DNA from 3 places in the Arthrobacter sp. 210 2 genome. Region 1 is predicted to be linked to each of the others. Evidence: riboswitches for the same ligand, from Rfam matches in the RefSeq annotation. Region 1 holds a riboswitch; each other region holds the start of a gene.
What was found. A riboswitch is a leader RNA that binds a small molecule or an ion and turns the genes downstream of it on or off. The one in region 1 is predicted to bind thiamine pyrophosphate.

Region 2: linked by a shared signal. The riboswitch ahead of thiO (glycine oxidase ThiO) and the one ahead of thiD (bifunctional hydroxymethylpyrimidine kinase/phosphomethylpyrimidine kinase) in region 1 are both predicted to bind thiamine pyrophosphate.
Region 3: linked by a shared signal. The riboswitch ahead of AC5RWA_RS10785 (ECF transporter S component) and the one ahead of thiD (bifunctional hydroxymethylpyrimidine kinase/phosphomethylpyrimidine kinase) in region 1 are both predicted to bind thiamine pyrophosphate.

Annotation. Positions count from the first base shown of each region.
Region 1 covers NZ_JBNHIE010000010.1:188,030-192,183, forward strand. Annotated here, with positions in the region: gene AC5RWA_RS17845 (Rne/Rng family ribonuclease) at 1-2,000, shown strand, start outside; TPP riboswitch at 2,153-2,250, shown strand; gene thiD (bifunctional hydroxymethylpyrimidine kinase/phosphomethylpyrimidine kinase) at 2,258-3,778, shown strand; gene rplU (50S ribosomal protein L21) at 4,077-4,154, shown strand, end outside.
Region 2 covers NZ_JBNHIE010000007.1:24,896-29,049, reverse strand. Annotated here, with positions in the region: gene AC5RWA_RS14025 (thiazole synthase) at 1-289, opposite strand, end outside; gene thiS (sulfur carrier protein ThiS) at 294-530, opposite strand; gene thiO (glycine oxidase ThiO) at 527-1,864, opposite strand; TPP riboswitch at 1,857-1,975, opposite strand; gene thiE (thiamine phosphate synthase) at 2,003-2,737, shown strand; gene AC5RWA_RS14005 (RNB domain-containing ribonuclease) at 2,816-4,154, shown strand, end outside.
Region 3 covers NZ_JBNHIE010000004.1:264,832-268,985, reverse strand. Annotated here, with positions in the region: gene AC5RWA_RS10805 (iron-containing redox enzyme family protein) at 1-547, opposite strand, end outside; gene AC5RWA_RS10800 (DUF4383 domain-containing protein) at 615-1,070, opposite strand; gene AC5RWA_RS10795 (hypothetical protein) at 1,187-1,393, opposite strand; gene AC5RWA_RS10790 (heme-degrading domain-containing protein) at 1,390-1,941, opposite strand; TPP riboswitch at 2,028-2,166, shown strand; gene AC5RWA_RS10785 (ECF transporter S component) at 2,224-2,847, shown strand; gene AC5RWA_RS10780 (ABC transporter ATP-binding protein) at 2,847-4,154, shown strand, end outside.

The sequences.
Region 1 (4,154 bases):
GACGCGGCCGCAACGCCGTCCTGTACGCCGGCGAGGTGAACTGGGAGGCCGTCAACCTCGAAGGCAAGCAGCGCCGCATCGAAAACGCCCTCAAGTCCGGCGACACCGTCCTGGTCCAGGTCACCAAGGACCCGGTGGGCCACAAGGGTGCACGCCTGACCAGCCAGATCTCGCTGCCCGGCCGCTACCTCGTGTACGTGCCCGGCGGCTCCATGACCGGCATCTCCCGCAAGCTGCCTGACGTCGAACGCAACCGCCTCAAGCGCATCCTCAAGGACCGCCTTCCGGAGCACGCGGGCGTCATTGTCCGCACAGCCGCCGAGGGGGCGTCCGAGGAAGAGCTGACGCACGACATCAACCGTCTGCGCGCCCAGTGGGAAGGCATCGAAAGCCAGTCCACCTCCACCAAGGTCCTGGCGCCGGAACTGCTCTATGGCGAACCGGACCTCACCATCAAGGTGGTCCGCGACGTCTTCAACGAGGACTTCTCCAAGCTGATTGTTTCCGGCGAGGAAGCCTGGGACACCATCGAGGCCTACGTCACCTACGTGGCCCCGGACCTGGTGGGCCGCCTCGAGAAGTGGACCAAGGACCAGGACATTTTTGCTGCCTGGCGGATCGACGAGCAGATCCACAAGGCCCTGGAACGCAAGGTGTTCCTGCCCTCCGGCGGTTCGCTGGTCATCGACCGCACCGAAGCCATGACCGTGGTGGACGTCAACACCGGCAAGTTCACCGGCAGCGGCGGCAACCTCGAAGAAACCGTCACGAAGAACAACCTTGAAGCGGCCGAGGAAGTTGTACGGCAGCTCCGGCTGCGCGACATCGGCGGCATCATCGTCATCGACTTCATCGACATGGTGCTGGAGTCCAACCGGGACCTGGTGCTGCGCCGGCTCGTGGAGTGCCTGGGCCGCGACCGTACCAAGCACCAGGTTGCCGAGGTCACCTCGCTGGGCCTTGTCCAAATGACGCGCAAGCGCATGGGCACCGGGCTCCTGGAGGTCTTCGGTGAGCAGTGTGAGGCGTGCGCCGGGCGCGGCGTGGTCACCCACGACGATCCCGTGGAGCACCGCCGCGCCAACATCGTTGCCGCCGAGCACCACGTGCAGCGTGCCGACAGCCGGCCTGAAGCCCGTGCTGAAGGACACCGCAACGAAGGCCAGCGGACCGACAGCACCCAGCCCGGTGTCCGTCCCGACCGCAAGCGGCGGCGTGGACGCGGCGGTCAGCAGCCTGACGTTGCCCCGGCGGCCGCAGCCGTACACGTGCACACCGTCCACCCGGACCCGGCAGACGCCGAACGCCATGCCAAGGCGGAAGCAACCCGGCTGGCCCTCGCCAACATCGCTGCAGCAGCCCACGCGGCCCACCTGCACGACGATGAGGTTGCGGCTGCCCGCCAGGCACAGCCGGCCCAGCAGGGAGCGCCGGCCGAGGCGGACAAGCACGACGCCGATGCCTCCTCCCGTCCCGCCGCTGTCCTGACGTTTGGCGGTGAGAAGGTCGCCCTGCCGTTCGTCGAGCACGCGGAAGAACAGCAGGCGCAACCTGCCCTCACCCTGGACCGGCTCGCTGAAGCCTTTGCGCACCTCGGTGAGCCCGCTCCGGCTGCCGAGGCTCCGTCAGAACAGCCGGAAGCTGCGGTTTCGGCGCCGGCAGCTCCGGCACCGGTAGTTTCGGCACCGGCAGTTTCGGAACCGGCCAAGGCCGGGCAGCCGTCCGCCGCCGCAACCGTTGAGAAGGACTGGTCGGACCACACCGTGGAGCAGTCACGGCAGCGGAGGCCACGGCGCAACCGCAGCGCCAGCCGTGCCCAGGGGGCTGCCAACGAGACGTCCGTCCAGCACCACGAGAGCGTCCCCGCAGCCAGTGCAGGCCACTCGCACGCCGCGAAAGCGCCGGAACCGGCTGCGGCCTCCGGTGCGGACACTGCAGGCGCCAAGCAGGCCGAGGCTCCGATCATCCTCGGTGTGGGAGTTCCTGCTTCCGAGCTCTAACCGCAGGCAGCACAAACAAAAACCCGGATGCCCGGAACCGCCCTCACGGCCGGTTCCGGGCATCCGGCGTTAACAGTGTTTCGGCCCGGACCAGGTTCCGACAGCAGCGGCACGTCACCTTCGGTGCGGCGGCGGCAAAACGGCTAGGCTGGGGAACCGACACGGGGTGCCGCGCGAAGGGCCGGCTGAGATCCACACCCGTTGAACCTGTCCGGCTAGTACCGGCGAAGGGATGTCTCTTGTCTTCGACTCTTGCAATGCCCGCGGAAGCTCTGCAGTCCACTCCTGTGCTGCCGGATTCCGGCCGGGACCTGCCCCGTGTCCTGTCCATTGCGGGTTCGGACCCCTCCGGTGGAGCGGGTATCCAGGCGGACCTCAAAAGTATTGCCGCGCACGGCGGGTACGGCATGGCTGCCATCACAGCCCTCACCGCACAGAACACCCGCGGCGTGGAAGCTGTCCACGTCCCGCCGGCTTCCTTCCTGGCCAGCCAGCTGGACGCCATCAGTGACGACATCACCATCGACGCCGTGAAAATCGGCATGCTGGGGGACGCCGCCGTCATCGGGGCGGTCCGGGTATGGCTCGAAAAGGTGCGGCCCGCCGTCGTGGTCCTCGACCCGGTGATGGTCGCCACCAGTGGCGACCGGCTGCTGCAGGAATCAGCCGAGGCCGCGGTCCGCGACCTGCTGCCGCTCGCCCATCTCCTCACGCCCAACCTGGCCGAGCTCGCCATGCTGGTGGGCGAAAGCCCGCAGGATTCCTGGGAAGGCGCGCTCGATCAGGGGAAGCGCCTGGCAGCTGCCACCGGGACCACCGTGCTGGTGAAGGGAGGCCACCTGGCCGGGGCCGAATGCCCGGACGCGCTGGTCAACATGAACGGATTGCTGGGAGCAGAAGTCATCCAGGTGCCGGGGGAGCGGGTGGCCACGCCCAACAGTCACGGCACCGGCTGTTCGCTCTCCTCGGCGATGGCTACTGTCCAGGCGCGGCTGGGGGACTGGGAGGCATCGCTGCGGGAAGTGAAGCCATGGCTGGCAGGCGCGTTGGAAGCCTCCGGACGCCTGGACGTGGGAACAGGGAACGGGCCGGTCCACCATTTCCACCACCTGCGCCCCGTCCCGCCCGCCGGAGGATTCGCGGCGCGGCTGCGGGCCGAAGCCGACGAGGACCTCAAGGCGATCTACGGGCTGGATTTCATCCGCGGACTGGCCTCCGGAAGCCTCCCCGAAAAGGAGTTTGCCTACTACCTCGCCCAGGACGCCATCTACCTCAACGGCTACTCCCGGGTCCTGGCACGGGCAAGCGCCCTGGCACCCACCGAAACGGAGCAGGTGTTCTGGGCTGCCTCCGCGCGGCAGTGCCTGGAAGTGGAGTCGGAACTGCACAGGTCCTGGCTGAGCACCCGCCCCGTCCAGGCGGAACTGGGTCCGGTCACCAAGTCCTACGTGGACCACCTGACGGCTGCATCGGCGTCGGGCAGCTATGCAGTGCTCGCGGCCGCCGTCCTTCCCTGCTTCTGGCTGTACGCCGAGGTGGGCAAAACACTCCATGCCCGGTTTGTCGCCGCGGGCGAACCGGCAGCGCACCCCTATGCTGACTGGCTCCGCGCCTACGCCGACGATGAGTTCGCCGAAGCAACCCGCACGGCCATCACCATCGTGGACGGGGCCGGGCGGAACGCCTCGGATGCCGAGCGGGCGGCGATGGTCACCGCCTTCCGGCAGTCCTGCCGCCTGGAAGTGGACTTCTTCGACTCGCCGCGCCTCCACTCCTGACCGGCGGGCGGGCGCCCTGCCGGTAGTATGGTTGGGCGCGGTCCCGCCGCCGGGTTGGCCTGTGGTTCCTATCACAGCCAACGCGCCGGAACCAGCCTCATTTGCGGCCGAAGACGAAATTAGCGTAGTCTAGTTCTTCGGTGCTTACGCCAACACTTGGGTTATGACCCCTTCGGGGATAGCTCACGGATTCCCCCGGGGAATCCACGGCGTTGAGGCACAGCGGAAACCCAGCCAATTCAGAGCCGGGCACCGCACGCAAATTTAGTAATAAACGTCGAGAGAAGTGAGTTCCCAAGTGGTGTACGCGATTGTCCGCGCAGGCGGCCGCCAAGAGAAGGTTTCCGTTGGAGACTTCGTTACCCTGAACCGCGTC
Region 2 (4,154 bases), on a different contig from region 1:
TGAGGACCGCATCACGGGCCGTGAAACAGCCGGCGGTGTTGGGGAGGACCCGGATGCCGTGGTCCACGAGCAGCTGGAAAAGCGAGCCCGTTTCCGCCGTCGAATAGCGGCGCATGGCCACCGTGGTCAGTGCTGTCCCGGATGCCAGCAGCGCGGCTCCAAGGCCGTCCAGACTTGGGGCGCCGCCGGTGCCCATGATGAGCCGCGATGCCAGGGGTACGCCGTCGATGACCAGCGTGTCGTCCATGCCGGAGGCGCCGGCCGGCGAGGTGGTGGTGGTTTCGGTCATGGTCTCAGCCTCCCTGCACTGCCGTGACGAGCTCGACGTCGTCACCGTCGGCGAGCGCTGTTGCGAACCATTGGCTCCGGGGTACCACCTGCGCGTTGTGCGCCACCGCCACGCCGAGTTTGCCGCCGTCGCGGGCCTGGCCGTCAGCGGCGAGGGGGCGGCCGGTGACCTGGCTGACGAGCATGGTGATGGAGGCCCCGTCAGCCACCGTATGTTGTTGTCCGTTCAGGGTGATGTTCATGCTGTCTCCTTGATGTTGAAGATGGTGGCGGCCGGTTCGCGGCCGGAAAACCGGCCCGGGTTGAAAGGTTGCCAGCGGACGTCCGCCGTGCCGTCCAGAAGGTCCCGGCAGATGGCCGCCGCTGCGGGGGCCAGGAGGACGCCGTGCCGGAAGAATCCGGTGGCAATGATCAGTCCCGCAACGTGTGCGGATTCCCCGGCTGCCGGATCGCCGGCCAGCGACACCCGGCCCAGCAGCGGGGCGTTGTCCGGGGTGCCGGGCCGAGCCCGTGCCGTGTATTCCAGCAGCTCGAGTTCGGCGACGGCGGGCACCAGGACCTGGGCATCCCGGAGGAGCTGGTAGACCCCGCCTGCCGATACGGCGCCCGCTGCAGCCCGGGCACCGGCCGCCGGTGCATTATGTGTCGCGGCAAGGGCGTCCTCACGCTGGGTGGCTCCGATCACCACCGTCCCGTCCTGCCGCGGGACGATATACACCGGGACGCCGTGGACCAGCCCGCGGACCGTTGAGGTTACGAGCGGCTGGAGCTGCCGGGGCACTGCCAGGCGCAGGATATCCCCGTACACCGGCCGCAGCGGCAGCTGCAGGCCGTCGGGCAGGCCCGCCAGGGCGGCGGCCTCCAGGCCGTTGGCAACAATCGTTTCGCGGGCCAGGACCGTGCCGCCGCCGGCGAGCCGGGCCCCGGCCACTGCCCCGTCCGCCCAGACCAGCCCGGCGGCCCGGTCCGGCACGGCGTAGCCGTCGATGGCCCCCGCCACGTCTGTTCCATTACTTTCGACGTCGGGGCCATGTACTGCGAGCGCGCGCCGGAGGCAGGACACCAGGCGCCGGGGATCCACTTGGTGGTCCGCGGGAGTGTCCAGTGCGCAGGCGATGGCAGGGCTGAGCAGCGGTTCCCGGCGCCGGGCCTCCCGGACAGTCAACGGCTCCACGGACAGGCCGCTGGCCTGCTGCACCCCGCGCAAATCCATCAGGGCGCGGCGGTCGGCGGCATCGGCACCCACGGCGAGCGTCGGCGTCGTGAGGTACCCGGGACTTTCGCCGGAAGCGGCGGCCAGTTCCGCGGCAAAGCCCGGCCACCGGGCGGAGGAGGCAAGCATGAGCTCCAGGAGGTCCTCCTCCTGGTAGTGCAGCTCGCTCACCGGCGCCAGCATTCCGGCAGCCGCCCAGCTGGCCCCGGCTCCGGGCGCGTCATCGATCAGCACGACGGACCGCCCGGACCGCCTCGCCTCCCAGGCGATGGAATGCCCAACCACTCCGCCGCCGATCACGGCCACGTCGGCACGGATGGTGCCGGATGGAGCCCCGGGCGGGGCAACGTTTGGGGTGCTCATGTGTCTCCTTCCCTACGCCGGCATTAACCGGATCAGGTCAAGCGGTCGGCTCTGACGCCCTCTCAGCCCGGCGCTTTATGACAGCTGCCGCGGGCTCCCGCAGTACGAGGCCAGTGTAGAGGAACTAGGCTTGCAGCCATGAATGTGTCCCAGTCCCCTGCCCCCGCTGCCGCAGTCCCCGCCGCCGATGCTTTTACCCATGCCGAAGGCACTGCCGGCCTGAACAGCGCCCGCCTTTACCTCTGCACGGATGCCCGCCGGGACCGCGGGGACTTCGGGCAGTTCGTGGATGCTGCCTTTGCCGGTGGCGTGGACATCATCCAGTTGCGGGACAAGGCCATCGAGGCGGCCGAGGAGCTGGAGCTGCTGGCGGTTTTGAAGGAAGCGGCGCAGCGCCATGGCCGGCTGTGGGCTGTGAATGACCGGGCGGACATCGCCGTGTTGTCCGGTGCGCCGGTGTTCCACATCGGTCAGAAGGACCTTCCGTTGGATGCAGCCCGCACCCTGCTCAACGGCAACGCCGCCATCGGGCTCTCCAGCCATGCCCCCGGGCAGGTGGACGCCGCCCTCGCTGCCGCAGCCGGACCGTCCGCGCTTGACTACTTCTGCGTCGGACCGGTCTGGGCCACGCCCACCAAACCCGGCAGGGCCGCCGTCGGACTGGACCTGGTGAAGTATGCCGCCGAAGCCTCGGCCGAGGCCGGGAGCGGGGTGCCCTGGTTCGCCATCGGCGGCATCGACCACTCCAATGTGGACCAGGTTGTGGAAGCAGGAGCGAGCCGGATCGTTGTGGTGCGTGCCATCACGGAAGCTGATGACCCTGCCGCCGCTGCCGCCGCCCTTCTCGCTGCCTTGGACGGGGCCACACCCTAAAGCCGCCGCAACACGGCGCAGCCCCGTGCGGCGTCAATGCCATGCAAAATCGGGGTTCTTCGGGCTAGGCTGATTTTCGTGTCACATCATCGGCTGGCTCCCAACGTCCACGAGCACAACAATGCCCTCGAGGAAGCCCTGGGTGCCCTGCGGACCGAACTGGAACTGCCCGGCCCATACCCCATACACGCAGTCAGGGATGCCGAAGCGGCCGTCGCGGCCTTGCAGCTGCCGGCCTATGACCTCACCGGGGTCGGGTTCATCACCATCGATCCTGCATCGTCCACGGATTTGGACCAGGCCCTGTTCATCGAGGCCGACGGCGATGGGTACCACGTGCTGTACGCCATCGCCGATGTTCCCTCCTTCGTGACGCCCGGCGGGCCCCTGGACGCCGAAACACGGCGCCGCGGCCAGACCTTTTATGCCCCTGACGGCCGGATTCCGCTGCATCCGGAGGTCATCAGCGAGGGAGCCGGGAGCCTGCTGCCGGGGCAGGACTGTTCCGCCTTCGTCTGGGATTTCCGGCTGGACAGCGCCGCCGAAGTCACCTCCGTCGCGGTGAAGCGGGCCCGCATGCGCAGCCGGGCCAAGCTCAGCTACAAGGGGGCGCAGGCTGAACTGGATTCGGGCAACGCATCCCCCGTCCTCCAGCTGCTCAAAGAGGTCGGCCTCAAGCGCGTGGAGCTGGAACGTGCCCGTGAAGGTGCCAGCCTGAACATGCCGGAACAGGAGATCGTCCAGCTTCCCGACGGCGGCTACCGCATCGCCGCCGCCCCGCAGCTTCCCGTGGAGGACTGGAACGCGCAGATTTCGCTGATGACGGGCATGGCCGCCGCGCAGCTCATGCTGGGGGGCAGGGTGGGTATCCTGCGCACTATGCCCGCGCCGGATGAGCGCTCCCTTAACCACTTCCGCCTGCAGACCGAAGTGCTGGGCAAACCATGGGACGGGGAGGTCAGCTACGGCGAATACCTGCGCACCCTGGACCCTACCGATCCCCGGCAGCTGGCCATCATGCATTCGGCGGGAATGCTGTTCAGGGGCGCCTCCTACACCGCCTTTGACGGTGTGGTCCCGGAAGACGCGGTGCAGTCGGCCATCGGTGCCGCCTACGCCCACACCACTGCTCCGCTGCGCCGGTTGGTGGACCGCTTCGTGCTGGTGATCTGCGAGGCCCTGAGCAACGGCGGCAACGTTCCTGGATGGGCGAGGGAGGCGCTGCCGTCACTGCCGGACATCATGGCAGGCTCCGACCAGCTGGCGTCCCGGATGGAGCGCATGGCCCTGGACACCGTGGAGGCGGCGCTGCTGGTCAACCACATCGGCCAGGAATTCGACGCAATCGTCATCTCCGGGTCCAAGCCGCAAAACGGCAACGGAAAAAACGGGAACGGAAAAAACGGGAACGGCAGGA
Region 3 (4,154 bases), on a different contig from region 1:
CCACCAGGGCGGCTTTCGCCCGGCCGCTCAGCCGTGGAATGGCCCAGGTGTGCGGGTCCGCTTCCTTGAGCTGGTAGATGGATTTGTGGATCAGGAACTCCTTGAGCTGCCCGAGGCTTGCCTTCTTTGCCACAAACCGGGAGACGCTGGGGCCGGTGTCCCGGGCCGCCAGGCCGAACAGGACATCGGCAACTGCGTCGCTGGTCAGGTCGGAGCCGGCCGGAAGGTCCAGATCCCCGCCGGCCTCCCGGGCGGCGAGGCGCAGGGCTTCCTCGAAGGGCTTCTCCAGCATTTGCCGCACCTGGATCAGCCCGGGTTCCCACTCCCACTCGTCCTGCACGCCTTCCAGGCCGGAGTAATGCAGCTCGTAGAGGCAGAAGAGGGCCAGCTGGACATCATCGTCGCCGATGATGTCCGTGACCCCGGCCAGCTTCCCGCCGACCAGCCGGCGCAGCCCGGAAAGGGACTCGCCGGCGCTGCCCGGCTCTCCTGCCAAAACCCCCAACAGGGCGCTGCTGATGGGGCCTCTCGGTTCCGGAAGTTTCATGGTGCTCCTTGGGTTCGGGCGGTGTGCCGGTGCGGTGCCGTCTGCATTGACGGCCCGTCAAGAAAGGTCAGTTGCCACGGCCGGCGGCGGGAGTGCGCGGGGACAGCATGATGGCCAGGGCGATCATGGCCAGGCCCAGGACGAGGTGCAGCCAGTTGTCCGCACCGTTCTCCGGGATGAAGTTTGCCGGCGTGTTGTCTCCTATGAGGAGGCCATACAGCCAGAGCACCAGGTAGATGACCCCGCCGTACGTGAAGAAGTTCCTGGCCTGGCGGTGGGTCCGCGCCATGAGCAGGCCGGCGGCGCCGAAGAGGCAGTGGACAAGGTTATGGAGAATGGATACCTGGAACACGCCCAGCAGCAGCGCCCCTGAACCGGGCCCTGCGAAACCGAGGGAATCATAGTTGCGGGTAACTCCGGGGACGAATCCCAGGATGCCAACGAGCAGGAATACGGCGCCGGCGGCAACGGCAGACCACTGCAGGGCGGTTCGGACGCCCGGTGGGCGGGTGCTGACTGCCATGTCCTGTACTCCTCTCACGCCTGAAACAATATAGTAAGCATGATTACTAATAAAAGCTAAGCAGGCTTTGTTTCTGCGTTGAGGGATGCGGAAACATTCCCCGTTCCGGCCTTTTCTTACGCCGGACCGGTCCAGGTGTAGGGGTTGGGGTGCTGCCCGGCAGTGCGGCCCTGCTCGTACCCCTGTTGCCATGCCTTGCCGACGGCGGACACCAGTTCGGCCAGCAGCGGATAGTAGGGATGGTCCGGGCCGATGAAGATCATCTCGTCCTCGGCTTTGTCCAGTGCCGCCCGGACGGCATTGTCAGCGGGCCTGCCGGTCATGCCGAGCCGTCTGCCCCTGCCGGGCGCAGCACCTCACGCATAGCCTCCACCACCAGGTCATGGTCCTGCATCTGCGGGAGCCCGGAAACGGTGACGGTGGCCACCGCGCCCACACCGGAGACATAGACCGGGAAGGACCCGCCGTGCGCGGCGTACAGGGTTTGGTCGAACCAGCCCTGGTCCTCGATCCGACCGCCCCGAAGCCGGCCGCGAAGCCCCACCAGCAGCGAGGGAACCTCATACCGGGCGGCGGTGCGCTGCTTCGCCCGGATCCAGTGTTCGTTGTCCGGGGTGGCGCCGGGCAGGGCCACATGGAACAGGACCTGATCGCCCTTGGTGATGTCGATCGCGATGGGCAGGCCACGCTCCTTCCCCAGTTCCACAAGGAGAAGTCCAAGGTTCAGCGAGTCGTCCAGGGAGAAGCCGGGGAACTGGAGCTCATGGATCTCCCCCTCGATGCGGCCGATGAGGGCCTGCAGCGATCCTTCCGGCTGCGCGGCGTCAGAGTCCGGATCGAAGTCGGTCACATGCGGCTGATTAGCAGTCATGGCCCACAATCTACCCCTGTCCCGGTGTAAACTGGACTCCGCCCAGCAGGGCAGTTCTACCCAAGCATCATTCCATTCAGAGCATTACTTAACGACAGGGGAGCGCCGCCGTCGGGCACTGGCCAAGGCCGGGAACCGCAGGTGGGCGCTGAGAGTGCGGACAGCCGCAGACCCTCGAACCTGATCCGGTTAGTACCGGCGCAAGGGAGTCGAGTTCTCGAAGTCCGGCAACGGCAGTAGCCGCTTGCCGTGCTTTCCCCTCCTGTTTCCCAGGAGGATCACATGAGCACTGCAGCAATCAAAAAGACCACCAGCAAGTCCTGGCGTGTCGTGGACATCGTGGTGGCGGCCCTGATCGCCATCGCCGGCGGCGTCATCTTCTGGGCCTGGTCCCAGGGTGCGGCCGCGGTTTCCGCGCCGATGAACGCCGTCTACCCGCCCCTGACCGGGCTGATCGCCGGCGGCTGGATGATCCCGGCGGTGTTGGGCATGCTCATCATCCGCAAGCCCGGCGCGGCACTGTTCTGCGAAACCGTCGCGGCCACCGGTGAGCTCCTGATGGGATCGCAGTACGGCGCCTCGGTGCTGTTCTCGGGCTTTGTCCAGGGCCTTGGCGCGGAGATCATTTTCGCGATCTTCGTGTACAAAAAGTTCAACCTGCCCGTTGCGCTGCTCGCAGGCGCGGCGGCGGGCCTCTTCTGCGGCCTGAACGATTCCTTCGCCCCGTGGGGTTGGAACATCGCCTACTCGGGCGGCGACAAGCTGGCCTACATCATCTTCACCGCGATTTCCGGTGCCATCATTGCCGGTGCACTGTCCTGGATCGCCACCCGGGGACTGGCCAAGACCGGGGTGCTGAGCTCCTTCGCCTCGCGCAAGGCAGCAACGGAGCCCGTCCTCTCCTGATGCAGGCACCTTCGCACCAGGCCGGGGCCGGAGCAGTGCGGCCGGCGGCCATCACGGCTCGCGGCTGGGGGTGGCGGCATGCCGGCCGCCCCAAGCCCGCGGTCCACGGCCTTGACCTCGACATCGCGCCGGGGGAGCGGGTGCTCCTGCTCGGCCCTTCCGGTGCCGGCAAATCCACCCTCCTGCATGCCCTTGCCGGGGTTCTGGGCGACGCGAACGACGACGGCGAGGCGGGTGATTCGGACGAGTCAGGTTCGCTGCTCGTCGACGGCGCGTCCCCCCGCGGGCAGCGCGGCCATGCCGGGCTGATGCAGCAGGACCCCGAAACACAGGTGGTCCTCTCCCGCGTAGGCGACGACGTCGCCTTCGGCGCCGAAAACCTTGCCGTGCCCCGTCATGCCATCTGGACCCGCGTGCACGAGGCGCTTGACGACGTCGGCCTGTCCCACCTGCCGCTGGACCATCCAACGTCGGCCCTGTCCGGCGGCCAAAAGCAGCGCCTCGCGCTGGCGGGCATCCTTGCGATGCGGCCCGGGCTGATCCTTTTGGATGAGCCCACCGCCAACCTGGACCCGGCGGGCGTGCTGGAGGTCCGCGACGCCGTGGCCCGGTGCCTGGACAAGACCGGCGCAACGCTGGTGGTGGTGGAGCACCGGGTGTCGGTCTGGAAGGACCTGGTGGACCGGATTGTGGTCTTGCAGCCCGGCTCGGCCTCTGATCCTGCGGTACTGCTGGACGGGCCTCCGGACCAGGTGCTGAGTGAGGCGCGGACCTTGCTGATGGCCGCCGGAGTGTGGGTGCCCGGTTATGTGCCTGCCACGCGTGCCCGTGCTGTCGTGCCGGCCGCGGGGACGGGAAATCTCCTGCTCGCCGCCGAAAAGCTGGCAGTGTCCCGGGAACGTCCGCGCCGCAGCGGGTGCCGCAGGATCCCGCCAGTCCCGGTGCAGGAAGACATCACCGCGCAGGTGCGGTCCGGCCAGGCGCTGGCTGTGGTGGGACCCAACGGTGCGGGAAAATCTACGTTCGCCCTGACCCTCGCGGGGCTCCTGGAGCCGGTTGCCGGCAAGGTTTCCGCCACCACCGACTTGAGCCGGGGAGCGGGAATCGACCCCTACAAGTGGAAAGCCGAGCAGCTGATCGAGCGGGTGGGGACGGTGTTCCAGGAACCCGAGCACCAGTTCGTTACCGGCAATGTGCTCGATGAACTGCTGTTCGGGCCCCGGCACCTGGGGCACGGCGAGGACCGCGTTGACGAACTGCTGGAACGGCTGCGGCTCACCGCGCTGGTGGACGCCAACCCGTACACA